One region of the Plantactinospora sp. ZYX-F-223 genome, then DNA from elsewhere that is predicted to be linked to it. Evidence: riboswitches for the same ligand, from Rfam matches in the RefSeq annotation. Region 1 holds a riboswitch; each other region holds the start of a gene.
The links. A riboswitch is a leader RNA that binds a small molecule or an ion and turns the genes downstream of it on or off. The one in region 1 is predicted to bind cyclic di-AMP.

Region 1 (3,770 bases):
TCTGCGGTGATCTCCGACTACCTCTACTCCGGCAAGCCGTACGCGGTCACCGACCGGGTCGGCGAGGGTGACCGGTTCGTCGCGGGGTTCCCGCTGGCCGGCTCGGGCTACGTGCTGGACTCGCAGATGTCCAATCTGGACGACGTACTGGACCGGCTGCTGGACAGCGATCCGCTGGCCGAGACCCGGTGGCGGACCCGTACCCGCTATCTCGGCGACTTCCCGGAGCAGCGGTACGCCGACGGGTTCCTCGACGAGGCCCGCCGGCAGTTGGACGGCGCCGCCACGCGGTCCGTGCCGTCGCCGCGCCCCGCGCCGGTCTCCTGAGCACGGTCGGCGGCTGTGCCATGATGCGCCGGTGACGATGATCAGGACCAGCCACGACCGGAACGAGTTGGCCGGCCTGCTGCGCCGCGACCCCCACCTGCACGCGTACGAACTCGGCGACCTCGACGACTTCTACTGGCCGTACACCACCTGGTACCGGCGCGACGATGCGGTGGCGCTGCTCTACCAGGGTGGACCCACTCCGGTGCTGCTGGCGCTGCACCGCTCTCCGGCGGTGCTCACCGAACTGCTCACCGGCCTCCTCCCGCTGCTGCCCCGGCACTTCGAGGCGCACCTCTCCCCCGGTGGCGCGGCGGTGCTGGCCCGGGAGTACCCGGTCAGGTCGCGCGGGGCGCACCTGAAGATGGCGCTCACCGACCCGGACCGGCTGGCCCGGGTGGCGCCCGGCGGCGAGGTGCTCACCGAGGCCGACGTACCGGAACTGACCGCGTTCTACCGGGCGGCGTATCCGGGCAACTGGTTCGACCCCCGGATGGTCGAGACCGGCCACTACGTGGGGATGCGCCGGGGCGGCGAACTGGTCGCCGTCGCCGGGGTGCACGTCTGGTCGCCGCGATACCGGGTCGGCGCGCTGGGCAACGTGGCGACGGCTCCGGCGTACCGGGGGCAGGGGCTGGCCAGCACGGTGGTGGCGACGCTCTGCCGGCGGCTGCTGGAGACCGTCGACACGGTGGCGCTGAACGTCGTCGCGGAGAACACCGCCGCGTACAAGCTGTACGACCGGCTCGGCTTCACCCCGGTCGCCGAGTACACCGAGTACGTCGTCGGCGAGCGGGCACCCGCACCCGGCGCGGACGACCGTCCTCTTTGAACCAGGTCACCACCACGTCCTCCGGGGAGGCGCCGCACCGGCCCGAACCGGTCCGACCCTTGTCAACGGTCGGCACCCCGGGCACCATGTCAACGTTCTCGAAAGCCGCCAGTCCGCCAGGCGTGGCGGACCTGCTCTCCGCCCGGTCCGTACGCCTGCCGTCCACCCCTTGCTTTCGCCAGCCGATCTGTCGCCGAGGAGGCGCCGGTGCTTGAGGAGTTCATGGGCATTCCCGCCCACCCCTTCCTGGTCCATGCCGCGGTGGTGTTCGTGCCACTGCTCGCGTTGGCCGCGGTCGGGTACGCGTTCGTTCCGTTCGTCCGACCGCACCTGCGCTGGGTGCTGGGACTGCTCGCGGTCGCCACCCCGCTGGCCGCGCTGATGGCCAAGCTCTCCGGTGACCGGTTCCTCGCCCGGCTGGAGTCCCGTAACCGGGTCAGCCCGGAGTACGTGCCGCGGCTGGCGGAGCACCAGGACCTCGGCACCAACACCCTGTACGCGACGATCGCGCTCGGGGTGCTGACCCTCGCGCTGGTCTTCCTGGTCAAGCCACGGGCCACCGCCGCACCGGTGACCGCCGGGACCGAGGGGAGCGGCGGGGACGGCCCGGCCGCCGCTGCTGCCAAGGGGTCGCCGGTGCTGACCCTGGTGCTCGGGGTGCTGTCCCTGGCGGCAGCCGGGATCACCCTGTACTACGTGTTCCGCACCGGCGACACGGGCGCCCAGGCGGTGTGGCAGGGCCAGTGATTCCCGCCTGAGCACGGGCACGCACGGCCGACGACACGACGACGCCGGCCCGCTCCACACCCCCGGTCGGCACGGGTCGTCCGGGTGGGTGGGTCGGGCCGGCGTCTCGTCGGGCCGGCGTCTCGTCGGGCCGGCGTCTCGTCGGGCCGGCGTCTCGTCGGTGCTACCGGCGGGCGGGGCGGGTCAGGACGAGTAGCCCCGGGTGGCCGCCCAGTTCGCCAGGTCGATGGTGGTCATCCAGTAGTTGCTGTCCTCGCCCGGGATGGCCGGGTCGGCGATCTTCACCGTACGGCCGTCGTCGCGGTAGCCGACCACGGTCAGGTAGTGCCCGCCGGGGTAGCTGTGCCAGCCGCCGTCGAGGTCGGTTGCCGAGCCGGCGATGTTGACGACCACGGCGTACCCGCTGGTGACGGCGTGCACGACGTCCGCCTGGAGCCGGTCCATCTGCGCCGGGGTGGCCGCACCGCCGGGGATGGCGGTGGTGCGGTAGAAGTCGGTCCCGGTGATCTTGTTGAGCACCCGGGTGGTGTCCTCGGCCGAGTTGGTGCCGCTCATCGTGGTGCCGAGGTCGGCGGCGACGGCGTCCTGGCTCGGCTGCTTGTCCCGGACGGTCAGCGCGATCCGGGTGGCGGCCGGGCCGCAGTACCAGCCGTTGATCTGGGCCTGGAACTGGTAGTCCAGCAGCTTCGACTCCGGCGGCGCCGGTGGCTTGCTCGGGGTGCTGGCCGGGGCCGCCTTCGCCGCCTTGGTGGCCGGCGCGGTGGTCGCCGGCTGCGCCGGGGTCGCCGGGGCGGTCGTCTCCGGCGCGGTGGTCTCCGGGGCGGTGGTGACAGCCGCTCCGGCCTGCCCCGCCGCCGGGATGCCGAGTTCGGCGACGGCGACGGCCGAGGTCTCCGGGGCCTCGGCCGAGCCGGTCGAGGTCAGGACGACCCCGGTGGACGCGGCAGCGGCGAGCACCGCGGCCGAGGCGAGCGCGAGCCGGTTGCGCCGGCCCGACATGGCGGTCCGGAACCGCCCGTTAATTGCGTGCTTCAACGTTATCCTCCAGGGGAAATGCGCGTCACCGCTACCGGGGGGCAAGGAATGACGCGGCGTTTCAGTCGCTGCCGGAATGTGACGCGAAATCGCACGGAATCGCACGGGACGAAATCGTCCGGGAGAGGCCCGCCGACGCATTCGGCGGAACGGGCCGACGGTACGGACGGACCGCCGGTTGCGCCGGCCGGTGGGAGCGCCGCTATCGGCGTACCGGCGGAATCAGCGCCACCACGATCCGTCGCGACCGGCCGGCGGCCTCACCGGGACCGCGACCAGTTGGCCGGCGGACCCGGCAGCGCCCGCGCGTCGACGACTTCCGCGTCACAGACCGCTATCGGGCCAGGTTCAGGTGCCGGCCTGGGGTCGGCCGGTCCGGGTTGGGACGGTCGCGGCGACCGGGAGCGGAGCCGCGACGCAGCGAGGGATCTGGGGGGACGGGCCGGGGCCCGGGTGGTGCGGCACGAACAGCTACTCCTTCCGACACCGCCTACCGGGTTAGCTGACGGATTCGGGCGGGAAGGCCGCCCTACCACGGGCCAGCGGCTCGCGGATTCACCCCAGATAACTGTGGGTCCCCGGTTCGTTACAGAACGACTCGGCGGGTCTGCTCCGGTGTCACCCAGATGGCGACCAAGGGGCCGGACCAGATCCGCCGAGATTACTGGCCGCCTTCCGCCGTTGCCAACCCCACTGAACAGCGAAAACAGCGTTTGAGAGCGCGATCGGGACGACCGGCGACCGGGCCCGGGGCGATGGACGGTCGCACAGATAAACCGGCATGATCATGTACGCGTACGGTATGACGGAAATGACCGGCTTGACGCGG
Region 2 (3,770 bases), on a different contig from region 1:
CCGGGTTTGCCGGTGCGCAGTCGGGGAAGGCCGGAAAGTCCGACCAGGCACCGGGACGGCAGACGCGCCGACCGGCAGACGAACGTGAGGGACGTTATGGCCCGCCAGAAACCCGGCAAGGCGAAGTCCGGCTCGGCCCGCACCGACGAGGCGGGACAGCAGAATCCCGACCGGAGCGAATGGGCGGACGAGGCGGCCAAGGCGAGGTCGCTCGACGATCCGCGCCGGACGCCGCCGCGTGACGCGGTGGGCATGCCGTCCAGCGGTGAGCGGTACTCGGAGGATCCGCGCGACCGCTAGGACCGCAACGGCCGCCCACCCGGCGACTCGACGGGCCCGCACGCCGGTCGCGCCTGGTGGTGCCTGAGCCAACTGGCTTGGTGTCAAGTAAACTCGCCCGGTGGAGGCTGCTGATGCGGTGGACCGGATGGTTGCGCAATGGGCCGAACGTGACCCGCAGCTGGATGTCAGCCCGCTCGAAGTGGTCGGTCGTTTGCTGCTCTGTGCCGACCAGGTCCATCGTGCGATCGTCGCGGCGCTTCGTCCGCTCGGCTTGACCTACGGCGACTTCGATGTGATCAACACGCTACGTCGGCTCGGCGATCCCGAGGGCACCAACCCACGGCAGCTGACCCGGGCCGCGCTCATCACGTCCGGTGCGATGACGACCCGGCTGGACCGCTTGGAACGGGGCAGGTTGATCGTGCGGACCGCTGACCCGGCCGACCGGCGCGGCGTACTCGTCCGCCTGACCCGCCGGGGCGAACGGCTGGCCGAGCAGGCGGTTCGAGCCGTACTCGACGTGGACGAGACGTTTCTGCAGCCGCTCAGCGGGCGGCAACGAGACGCCGTCGCCGCCACGCTGAAGCAGCTCCTGCTTCGGTACGAGGAGGGCTGACCGATAGCCGGTCGAGCGTTCAGCCGCGCTCGGCCATCCGCGCGTCGAACGCGGCCTTGAATGCGGCCGCCCCCTCGATGGATTCAAACGGCCAGCTGACCAGCCTCACCGGAACCCGGTCCCCCACCGCTTCCCGGACCCGGGCCGCCGTGGTCAGCGGAGTGCCGCCGCAGATCTCGACGAGTTCAGCCCCGCCGTCGACCAGTTCCGCCGCGACCTGGGGAAGGTCTGCGTCCGGTGCGCCGATCACCGCCGTCCAGCCGCCGGTGGCGTGCTCCCGCACGACACGGTCGGTGGCCGCGTTCGCCAGCGGATGTTCGTAGATGGTCACCGAGCGCTTGAGCGATCCGCGGGGCGCCGTCCCGGCACCGAAGGCACCGGCCACGCCTACCGGAGCCCGCCCGTCGACGGCTTCGATCACCTGCGCGGCCGACGCCAGGTCGAAGCCGCGGTACAGCTCGATGAGGCGGACGCCCGTCGCCGCCAACTCGGCCGCGACCCGCGCCGCCGCAGAGCCGTCCGGTGCCCAGACCAGCAGGGTGTGACTGCCCGCGTTGTCGACGACCACCCGGTCGACGGCCGGGTCCGTGCCGGGCTCCAGAAAGATGAACGTCTCGGCAAATACCAGGTCGGTGGTCATGTCGGCTCCTCCATGATCGCTTGACGTCTTATAGCTTGATATCAAGCTTTATCACTGCAAGCGTCGGGCCGACATGGACATTCCTGATTGTGCCGCGTGTGGCGGCAATCACCCCCGGTCGATGTGTCACGCGCGTGGCGCCCCCCGGACCCATACGGGTTGCGGTACCAGATGGACGGCTGCGGCGGCGCCGGCCCCCGATCGGTGGCCGGGTGAATTTTCCACGCCGGATCACCCCGGAATCCACCAAGTCGGCCCGGTTGATCCGGTAGGCTGACCCCGGTTTCGCCCGGTGGCGCACCCCTCCGCGCCGGCGTGACCGCCGCCGAATCACCAACGGGTGAGCCGGGGACCCAGGTAGGTGGGGTGAGTCCGCAACCGCGGTAGGGACTTGTTCCGTCCCGAACCCGTCAGCTAACTCGGTAGGCGGGCGACGGAGGGACATGCATGACGGGATCCACACGTCGGCGGTTACCGCTGGCCCTGGCCCTGCTCGCCACGTTCGGCGCACTCGCCGGAGCAGCACTCCGGCCCGGCGCGGCGGAGGCGAACAGCCCCGCCGTTCTCGGCGACGAAGGCGACACGCCGCTCCTGCGCGACGTGCTCGAATCGACCGGCCGAGGTTACCTACAGGCCAAGAACGCGCTGGCCAACGCCCAGGCTCGGCAGGCGAAGATCGCCGCCGAGCTACGCCGGGTGGAGGGACGGATCGCCGAGCTGCGCCCTCGGGTGGAGCAGGTGGCCCGGACGGCGTACCAGACCGGCCGGATCGGCCCGGTGCTGGTGCTGCTGCACAGCGGCTCGGCGGAGGAACTCCTGGAGCGCGCCCGCGGGCTGGAGGTGGTGGCCCTGCGGGACAACGACGCGCTGCGCGCGCTGGGTCAGGCCCGGGAGCGGGCCACCCTGGCGAAAAAGGCACTGGACGCCGAGGTGATCGAGGAGCGCCGGCAGCTCGCCATCATGCTGCGGCAGAAGCAGGCCGCCGAGCGGACGCTGGCTCAGGTCGGCGGCGCTTCCACCGGAGGCTTCGTCAACGCCCGCTCACCGGTGGCCCGGCCCGCGCCACGCGCTGCCGACGGCTCCTGGCCGCCGCAGTCGTGCAGCCGGCCCGACCCGACCACCACCGGCTGCGTCACCCCGCGCACCCTGCACGCCTTCAACGAGGCGCGCCGGGCCGGCTTCACCCGGTTCACCGGGTGCTACCGCTCCGGCGGCCCCTACGAGCACCCGAAGGGGCGGGCCTGCGACTTCTCCGCCGAGGCGGGCGGCTTCCGGGGTGCCGCGACGGGCGCCAACCGGACCTACGGCAACAACCTCGCCGCGTTCTTCGTCCGCAACGCCGACCGGATCGGTGTGCTGTACGTGATCTGGTACCGGCAGATCTGGTTGCCGACGACCGGTTGGAAGTCGTACAGCGGTGCGCACGGCGACCCGTCCAGCGACCACACCAACCACGTACACCTGTCGCTGGTCTAGGTCCCGTCGGGGTGCCGATCAGATCTTGACGACGTCTTGCGGTTGGGACCGCCGGGGCGGCGAGAAGTCGTCAAGATCTCGGGGTTTCCCGGCCGGCGGTCAGGTCGGCTCGCCTTCGGGAGCACGGCGGGCGGGCGCCCGACCGGCCGGTTGGGCGGGTTGCGGGCCCACCGGGCGGGCCGGCGGGATCGGCCGGGTCACCGACTCCAGGCAGGTGATCCGGACCTTCTCGCCGTGGTGCAGCAACTCCAGGGCGTCGTCCGGCTCGCCGTCGCGCAGCGCGTACGTCGCCTCGCGCGGCCGGACGTCGACCCGCAGGTGCACGCCCCGGTAGCGGAGCGAGAACTCCAACCGGTCGATCCGGCTCGGCAGCCGGGGTGTGAAGGAAAGCGTCGAGGTATGGTCACGCATCCCACCGAACCCGGCCACCAGGGCGATCCAGGCCCCGGCCAGCGAGGCGACGTGCACGCCGTCCCGGGTGTTCTGGTTGAGGTCGTGCAGGTCCATCAGGGCCGCCTCGCCCAGATAGTCGTGCGCGAGTTCGAGGTGCCCGGTCTCGGCGGCCAGCACCGCCTGGGTGCACGCCGACAGCGACGAGTCGCGGACCGTACGCCGCTCGTAGTAGGCGAAGTTGGCCGCCTTCTCCTCGTCGCTGAACGCGTCGCCGCGCCAGTGCATCGCCAGCACCAGGTCGGCCTGCTTGATCACCTGCTTGCGGTACAGGTCGAAGTAGGGATAGTTGAGCAGCAGCGGGTA
Region 3 (3,770 bases), on a different contig from region 1:
GGACCGGCACGATCGTGCAGGTCGGGTCGGCACTGGCCTACCGGTCGATCCCGCTGCAGTCCGCGTACTGCGGCGCGAAGCACGCCATCGTCGGGTTCACCGAGTCGCTGCGCTGTGAACTGCTGCACGACCGGAGCCCGGTCCGGCTCACCATGGTGCACCTGCCGGCGCTGAACACCCCGCAGTTCGACTGGGTGCTGTCCCGGCTGCGCAACCGGGCCCGACCGGTACCACCGATCTACCAGCCCGAGTTGGCGGCCCGGGCCGTCATGTACGCGGCCGACCGGCCGGGCCGGCGGGAGTACTGGGTGGGCGCCTCGACCGTCGGCACCATCCTCGGCAACCGGTGCCTGCCCGGGCTGCTCGACCGGTACCTGGCCCGGACCGGGTACTCCGGCCAGCAGACGGAGCAGCCAGCCGACCGGAGCCGACCGGCCAACCTCTGGCACCCGGTCGACGACGGCACCGGGGCGGACCCGGGCGCACACGGCGCGTTCGACACGCCGTACCGGGCGCGGAGTCCGCAACTCTGGCTGTCCCAGCACCGGGGCGCGGTGACAGCGGGTCTCCTCTCGGCCGGTACCGTGGCCGGTGTGCTGTTCGGCACAACGCCCTGGCGCAGGCGGTGACCGGAGAATCACCCACCGACCAACCTGGACGTGTTTCCGCACGTCGGACGGGTGGGAACGCGCTTGGTAAATAGCCGACAGCAGCTAGTCGATAATGGCGGGCAAAGCACGTCCTTCGATGCGTCCGACACGCGGTGATTACTGATAGTCGTTGTCTCGCAACGCCTTTAGCCGCGAACGGGTCTTGCCATTCCGGAAGTGAAACCGGGTATGCTGTCTGCCGTTCATAGCCGCCGGATACCGCGTGGTCCGGCGCTGATCGCCGCCTAATCGCCACACGGCGAGCCGGGGACCCACGCACCCCTGGGGTGAATCCGCGACAGCGGTAGGGACCACTTCCATCCCGAACCCGTCAGCTAACCCGGTCGGCGGCCGACGGAAGGGATACATGTGAGGGCACCCCTACGCCGAAGGCTGGCGACTGCCCTGGCACTGCTCACCGCCGCAGCTCTGGTCGTGGTTCCGTCGGAGGCGTCGGCGGCGCCCGCGCCGAAACCGGCCCCTCAGGAAGAGGCCGACTCGCCGGTGCTCGGGGACGTGCTCGCCAGCGCAGGTAAGCGGCTCGCCGAAGCGAAGGCCGAACGCACCAAGTCCCAGCGGCGGCAGCAGCAGCTCGGCAACCAGTTGAAGCAGGCGGAGGCCCGGCTGGCGGCACTCACTCCGGAGGCGAGCGAGATCGCGGCCGAGTCCTACCGCAGCGGCAAGCTCAGCGCCATCGCGATGCTGCTGAGCAACGGCTCTGCCGACTCGTCCGATTCGTTCATGGAGCGGGCTTCGGCGCTCAACGAGCTGAACCTGTTCAACAACAGCAAGCTCCGGGCGCTCAACGCGGCGCGGGACGAGGTCGGCGCGGCCAAGAAGGCGATCGACGAGGAGGTCGCCAAGCAGGCCGCGCAAGAGAAGATCATCAAGAAGCAGCAGTCGGACGCGAAGAAGGCGCTCGCCCTGGTGGGCGGCAACTCGCGCCCCGACAAGGGTCTGGTGGCGGCAACCTCGCCGGTCGCCCGGCCCGGGCCGGGGATGGCGGACGGCTTCCCGGGGCTGCCCTGCAACCGGGACGACCCGACCACCGGCGGCTGCATCACCGCCCGGACGCTGCACATGTACAACGAGGTGCGCCGGGCGGGCTTCAAGAGGTTCGTCGGCTGCTTCCGGCCCGGTGGTCCGTTCGAGCATCCGAAGGGCCGCGCCTGCGACTGGTCGCTGCGCAATTCCGGCTTCAGCCGGGCCGCCAACGACGACCAGATGAAGTACGGCAACGACCTGGCCGCGTTCCTGATCCGCAACGCGGACCGGCTCGGCATCCTCTACGTGATCTGGTACAAGGAGATCTGGTTCCCGGACGAGGGCTGGAGTTCCTACAGCGGTCCGAGTGACCACACCGACCACGTGCACGTCTCCATGCTGTAGGCCCGAGCCACCCCGACCGCCCCGTCACCTGCCCGCCAGGTGACGGGGCGGTCGCGTTGGGCGGACATGTCGCGCGCCGGCTGGCATCATCGGCGGATGGCCGTCATCGAAGTCGTCCGGGGCGACATCACCCGGGAGCGCGTGGACGCGATCGTCACCGCGGCCAACGAGTCGCTGCTCGGCGGCGGTGGCGTGGACGGTGCCATCCACCGGGCGGCCGGGCCCCGACTGGCCGAGGCGGGCGGGGCGATCGGCCCCTGCGCGCCCGGCGAGGCGGTGGCGACCCCGGCGTTCGACCTCGACCCGCCGGTCCGGCACGTCATCCACACCGTCGGCCCGGTCTGGGAGGGCGGCGGGTACGGCGAGGCCGAGGTGCTCGCCTCCTGCTACCGCCGCTGTCTGGCGGTCGCCGACGAGGTGGGCGCGCGCAGCGTGGCCTTTCCGGCCATCGCCACCGGGGTCTACGGGTTTCCGGCCGACCAGGCGGCGCGGATAGCGGTCGACACGCTCCGGTCCACACCCTCGGCGGTCGAGACGATCCGGCTGGTCGCGTTCGACGAGCAGACCGGCACGCTGCTGCGGGCGGCCCTCGACCGGTCGAACCCGGCCGCACCGCCGGGCTGACTGCCCCCGTCCGGCGGCCGGCGACGGCCGGGGAGTCTGGCTCACCCTCAGCACGCAGGGCTGCCGCGCGGCCGACCGGCTCGCCGCCGCCCGGGAGGCCCGGTTCACCGCGCTGCTCGACCGGATTCCACCCGACGAACGGCCGGCGATCCTGGCCGCCGTGCGACGACTCGCGGAGGCTGCCGATGACCACTGACAAGCCGATGACCAGCACGGACCCACTTCGTACCGTCCGGGACGCCGCCGGGTCGTGCTGGGCTGCACCGCCGGGCTGGCTGCCCTCGCGGTGGCCGCCGCCGTACTGTTCGTCGTCGACCGGGGGCGTGACGAGGGCGCTCCCGCCGACGCCCGGCGACAGGCGGAGGTCGCCGAACGCGGTCGCGAGGTCATGCCGTTCGACCTCGAACGCACCACCCACCGGTTCACCCCCACCGCCGACGGCGGCCATCAGACGGTCACCGCGGACGAGCCGGTGGAGCGGCGGCAGGTGGCTCTGGTCCGCAAACACCTACGGGCGGAAGCCGAGCGGTTCCGCCGGGGTGACTTCACCGACCCGGCCCGGATCCACGGGACCGAGATGCCGGGGCTGGCGGAGTTGCGGGCCGGCGCCGGCCGGATCGGGATCGAGTATTCCGAGCTGCCCGCCGGGGCACGACTGGACTACCGGACGACCGAGCCGGAGCTGTTGCGTGCTCTGCACGCGTGGTTCGACGCCCAGGTCGCCGACCACGGACCGCACGCCGAGCACGGGCTACCGTCCGGTCCGGACGGCGGTCAGGTGTCGGGGTAATTGGCGTATCGATCGGCCACTGCCGTCGATCTTCCGGTAGTACGTCAAGGGAACGGTCGTCGTCCGCTTCTCTCGGCGGCCGCCAAGGTGACCCTGGCCACCCCTCGTCGCGTACTCCGCTGACCTGGGCGGGCCGTCGGGCAGCGGGTCCGCGACTCGTCCTGCGACATTGACCAGCCTCGCTACCCTTCGATCATGTCATCCGGCGTGCTCCGGGCCGCTGCCCTGGCGCTCGGCATCCTTGCCTTCCTGAGCCGGTTCGCGGTGACCTGGTGGCTGGAACCGGTGACCAGATCGGATCAAGCCCTCCGGCCTGG
Region 4 (3,770 bases), on a different contig from region 1:
GGGCCTGGCCGGTGCGGTCGGGGCGCTGTCCGGGATCACTCTCGGGCTCGGCCTCGGCTGGACGGCGGCGATGGGCCTGATCAGCAGCTACGGGCACGGGCTGCCGGCCGTACCCGTCGGGCAGCTCGCCCTCTGCGCCGCGCTGGCCGCCTCGGCGGCGGTGCTGGCCAGCCTGCTGCCGGCCCGCCGGGCCGCCCGGGCCCCGATCGTCGCCACCCTCGGCGACGACGGGTGAGCCGGGCACGCCCGTCCGTCGTTCTCCGGTAGGGACGGGTCACCGTCGTTCTCTGGTAGGACGGGTCACCGATTCCGCACAGGACGGGTTCCCGCCGCCGCCCGGCCGGCAGTATCGACGGCGGGGGCGACCACGGCGGAAGGAGGGGGCGTTGGGGGCCGGGCACGACCACGGGGGGCAGTTGACCCGGGCGGCGGAACGGCACCGGGGACGGCTCTGGGCCGCCTTCGGGCTGCTCGCCGTCCTGATGGTGGTCGAGACGGTCGCCGCGCTGGTCACCGGCTCGCTCGCGCTGCTCTCCGACGCCGGGCACATGTTCACCGACGTGCTCGGGATCGGGATGGCGCTGGCCGCGATCACGGCGGCCCGGCGGGCGGCCGGCGACCCGCAGCGGACCTTCGGGCTCTACCGCCTGGAGGTGCTGGCCGCGCTGGCCAACGCGGTACTGCTGTTCGGGGTGGCGCTCTACGTGCTGGTCGAGGCGGTACGCCGGTTCGACGACCCGCCCCGGGTCGCGGCCGGTCCGATGCTGCTGGTGGCCGTGCTCGGCCTGCTGGCCAACGCCGCCGCGTTCGGCCTGCTCCGGGCCGGGGCGCGGGAGAGCATCAACGTGCGCGGCGCCTACCTCGAAGTGCTCGCGGACCTGCTCAACTCGGTAGGCGTGATCGTCGCCGCTGTGGTGATCATCCTGACCGGCTGGCGCTGGGCCGATCCGATCGTGGCCCTGGCGGTCGGGCTGTTCATCCTGCCCCGCACCTGGCGGCTCGGCCGGACCGCCGTACGCATCCTGGTGCAGGCCGCGCCCGAGCACCTCGACGTGGCCGCCGTACGCGCCCGGCTGGCCGGCGTACCCGGGGTCTGCGACGTACACGACCTGCACGTCTGGACCCTCACCTCCGGCATGGAGGTGGCCTCGGCGCACCTGAGGCTGGACAGCGACGCGGAGGTCGGTACCGTACTCGCCGCGGCCCGGTCGGCGTTGCGCGAGGACTTCCACATCTCGCACGCCACCCTCCAGGTCGAGCCGAACACCGCCCCCGGGGGCTGCGGGCCCACCGACTGGTGACCGGTCGCGACGCTGCGTCACAGCGCGGCCGGCCGGAAACTGTCGGAATTCCGCCTCAGCAGACGTCGAGGCTCACCGATAGTTAGCGGCATCTTAAGTTTCGACCCGGTGCTTGAGGTTTTTGTCCGGATACATCCTTGCGAAGTAGGAGAATCGCGAATCTAACTCCGGCAACGCCACGTATCCCCGGGCGGCAACTGCCGGTAGGCTCGGCTCCGGTCTCCGCCGGGCGGCGCCCTCCGGCGCCTGCGGAGGCCGTCGCCTAATCGCACACGCGAGCCGGGGAACCACGTACCAGGGGTGCATCCGCTCCAGCGGTAGGGATCTTCCGTCCCGAACCCGTCAGCTAACCCGGTCGGCGGCTGACGGAAGGACATTGTCATATGCCGTTCCTGGCACCCACCCGACAGGCTCCGGCGTCCGCGCGGAGAGCCACGAGACCGCCCCGGAAGGCCGCGACGACCGTGGCCGTCGCCCTGGGCATGGTCCTCGCGGCACTCGGCGGCGCACCCGCCGCCGCGGCACCGGAGTACGCGACCCCCGGGACGCTGGCCGCGGCACCCGGCGGGGACGACATCGACGGAGGCACCGACAGCCTGCGCGAGCAGCTCCAGGCCGCCAGCAAGGGCTACCTGACCGCCAAGAACAGGTTGGCCAACTCCGTCAAGCGGCAGAATGAACTGAACCAGCAGCTCGCCGCGCTGCGTACCGAGGTGGCGACCCGGAGCGAACGGGTCGCCGAGATGGCCGACATGGCGTACCGGACCGGTCGGCTCGGGCAGGTCTCCGCCCTGCTCAACAGCGGTTCTCCGACCAGTCTGGTGGACCGGGCCGCCGCACTCGACACCATCTCGGCGAACGAGAGCCGGGAGTTGCGCGGGTTGCGGGAGAGCCTGGACAAGGAGACCCAGGCCAAGGCGGCGCTCGACAAGGAGGTCGGCGAGCAGCGCAAGCAGGTCGAGGTGATGGAGACCCGCAAGAAGCAGGCCGAACGGGCCTTGGCGGCGGCGAACAACAGCGGCGGCGCCGGCTCGGGGATCAGCGGCAGCGGCGGCGGGTCGGCGCGACCGGCACCCCGCAATCCCGACGGCTCCTTCCCCGACGAGTCGTGCAGTCTCGACGACCCGACCACCAGCGGCTGCATCACCGCGCGGACGCTGCACGCGCTGAAGCAGGCCCAGGCGGCCGGCTTCACCCGGTTCGTCTCCTGCTTCCGCAGTGGTGGCAGCGGCGAGCATCCGAAGGGGCAGGCGTGCGACTTCGCCGCCCAGCGGAACGGGTTCGGCGGGGTGGCGACCGGCGGCGACCGGACGTACGGCAACAACCTGGCGGCGTACTTCGTGCGAAACGCCGATCGACTGGGCGTGCTGTACGTGATCTGGTTCAAGCAGATCTGGCTGCCGAGCAGCGGTTGGAAGACGTACAACGGGGGCAACGGTGACCCGTCCAGCGACCACACCAACCACGTGCACCTGTCGATGAACTGATCGACCGCACCTGAGGCACCGATCGCGGACCGCCGGCACCGCCCGCCACCCCTGGGCAGTGCCGGCGGTTCTCGGTTCGCACCCGGCCGGAACCCCGACCGGGTGCACCGGTCAGCAGCCGATCCGGGTCGAGCCGAGCGCCACGTCGTCGAACCAGAGCGTGTCGGCGCCCTCGCCGTAGCTCTCCCAGCCCAGCCGCAGGTCGGTGAGGCTCGGCCGCCAGTTGGCCCGGTTGTACCACTGTCCGTCGACGTCGTGTGTGGGCGTACCGTCGGCGGTCAGCCCGGTCACCGCGGTGCCGTTGACCCAGGTGGAGAGCCGGCCCTGCGCGCCGTCCACCATGAACTCCAGGCAGGTCCACTGGTTGACCGGCAGCGGCGCGCTGAGCGCGACACCGTTCGGGCTCTGCTCCGGGAGGGTGGCGTCGTCCGAGGCCCGGTTCCACTGTAGGGCGGCGTTCTGGCCGCCCATCCGCAGGTCACGGTTGCCGTCGTTGGCGTCCCGCATGGCCAGGAAGGTCACGTGCGAGGTCGGCAGCGCGGTGGTGTGCCGGACCCAGAGCCGGGCGTAGCGGACCGCCCCGACGGCGCCGAGGTCCCGGGTGGAGCCGACGAAGACGTGGTTGCAGTAGCCGACGGCGCCGTTGATGCGTACCGACCGGGTGCCCTGGTGCGCGACCGAGGTGTCGATGCTGGCGGTGCCGCTGCCCGAGCAGTCCGGATAGCTGACGCTCCAGTCGCCGGAGGGCGCCGTGCCGGTCTGGTTCTCGAAGCCGTCGCAGAGCACCGCCGTACCGCAGCCGCTCGGCGGCGGGGTGGTCGGCGGGACCGTCGGCGGCGGGGTGACCGTCGGCGGGACGCTGGTGGGCGGAGTCGTCGGCGGCCTGGTCGTCGGCGGCGCCGTCGTGGGCGGAGTGGTCGGCTCGGCACCGTTGCACGGCTCGCCGTTGAGGGTGAACCCGGTCGGTGCCGCCGAACTGGCG

Region 2: linked by a shared signal. The riboswitch ahead of AAH979_RS06915 (hypothetical protein) and the one ahead of AAH979_RS14285 (C39 family peptidase) in region 1 are both predicted to bind cyclic di-AMP.
Region 3: linked by a shared signal. The riboswitch ahead of AAH979_RS21965 (hypothetical protein) and the one ahead of AAH979_RS14285 (C39 family peptidase) in region 1 are both predicted to bind cyclic di-AMP.
Region 4: linked by a shared signal. The riboswitch ahead of AAH979_RS28335 (hypothetical protein) and the one ahead of AAH979_RS14285 (C39 family peptidase) in region 1 are both predicted to bind cyclic di-AMP.

Annotation. Positions count from the first base shown of each region.
Region 1 covers NZ_JBDJAV010000012.1:49,026-52,795, reverse strand. Annotated here, with positions in the region: gene AAH979_RS14300 (CDP-glycerol glycerophosphotransferase family protein) at 1-327, shown strand, start outside; gene AAH979_RS14295 (GNAT family N-acetyltransferase) at 365-1,159, shown strand; gene AAH979_RS14290 (hypothetical protein) at 1,367-1,906, shown strand; gene AAH979_RS14285 (C39 family peptidase) at 2,090-2,941, opposite strand; cyclic di-AMP (ydaO/yuaA leader) riboswitch at 3,414-3,555, opposite strand.
Region 2 covers NZ_JBDJAV010000005.1:110,536-114,305, reverse strand. Annotated here, with positions in the region: gene AAH979_RS06930 (hypothetical protein) at 1-300, shown strand, start outside; gene AAH979_RS06925 (MarR family transcriptional regulator) at 401-898, shown strand; gene AAH979_RS06920 (DUF6506 family protein) at 918-1,538, opposite strand; cyclic di-AMP (ydaO/yuaA leader) riboswitch at 1,852-1,983, shown strand; gene AAH979_RS06915 (hypothetical protein) at 1,986-3,014, shown strand; gene AAH979_RS06910 (glycoside hydrolase family 65 protein) at 3,114-3,770, opposite strand, start outside.
Region 3 covers NZ_JBDJAV010000021.1:109,948-113,717, reverse strand. Annotated here, with positions in the region: gene AAH979_RS21970 (SDR family oxidoreductase) at 1-629, shown strand, start outside; cyclic di-AMP (ydaO/yuaA leader) riboswitch at 883-1,016, shown strand; gene AAH979_RS21965 (hypothetical protein) at 1,020-2,039, shown strand; gene AAH979_RS21960 (O-acetyl-ADP-ribose deacetylase) at 2,136-2,663, shown strand; gene AAH979_RS21955 (hypothetical protein) at 2,914-3,453, shown strand.
Region 4 covers NZ_JBDJAV010000031.1:66,664-70,433, forward strand. Annotated here, with positions in the region: gene AAH979_RS28325 (FtsX-like permease family protein) at 1-235, shown strand, start outside; gene AAH979_RS28330 (cation diffusion facilitator family transporter) at 387-1,301, shown strand; cyclic di-AMP (ydaO/yuaA leader) riboswitch at 1,551-1,678, shown strand; gene AAH979_RS28335 (hypothetical protein) at 1,784-2,788, shown strand; gene AAH979_RS28340 (cellulose-binding domain-containing protein) at 2,900-3,770, opposite strand, start outside.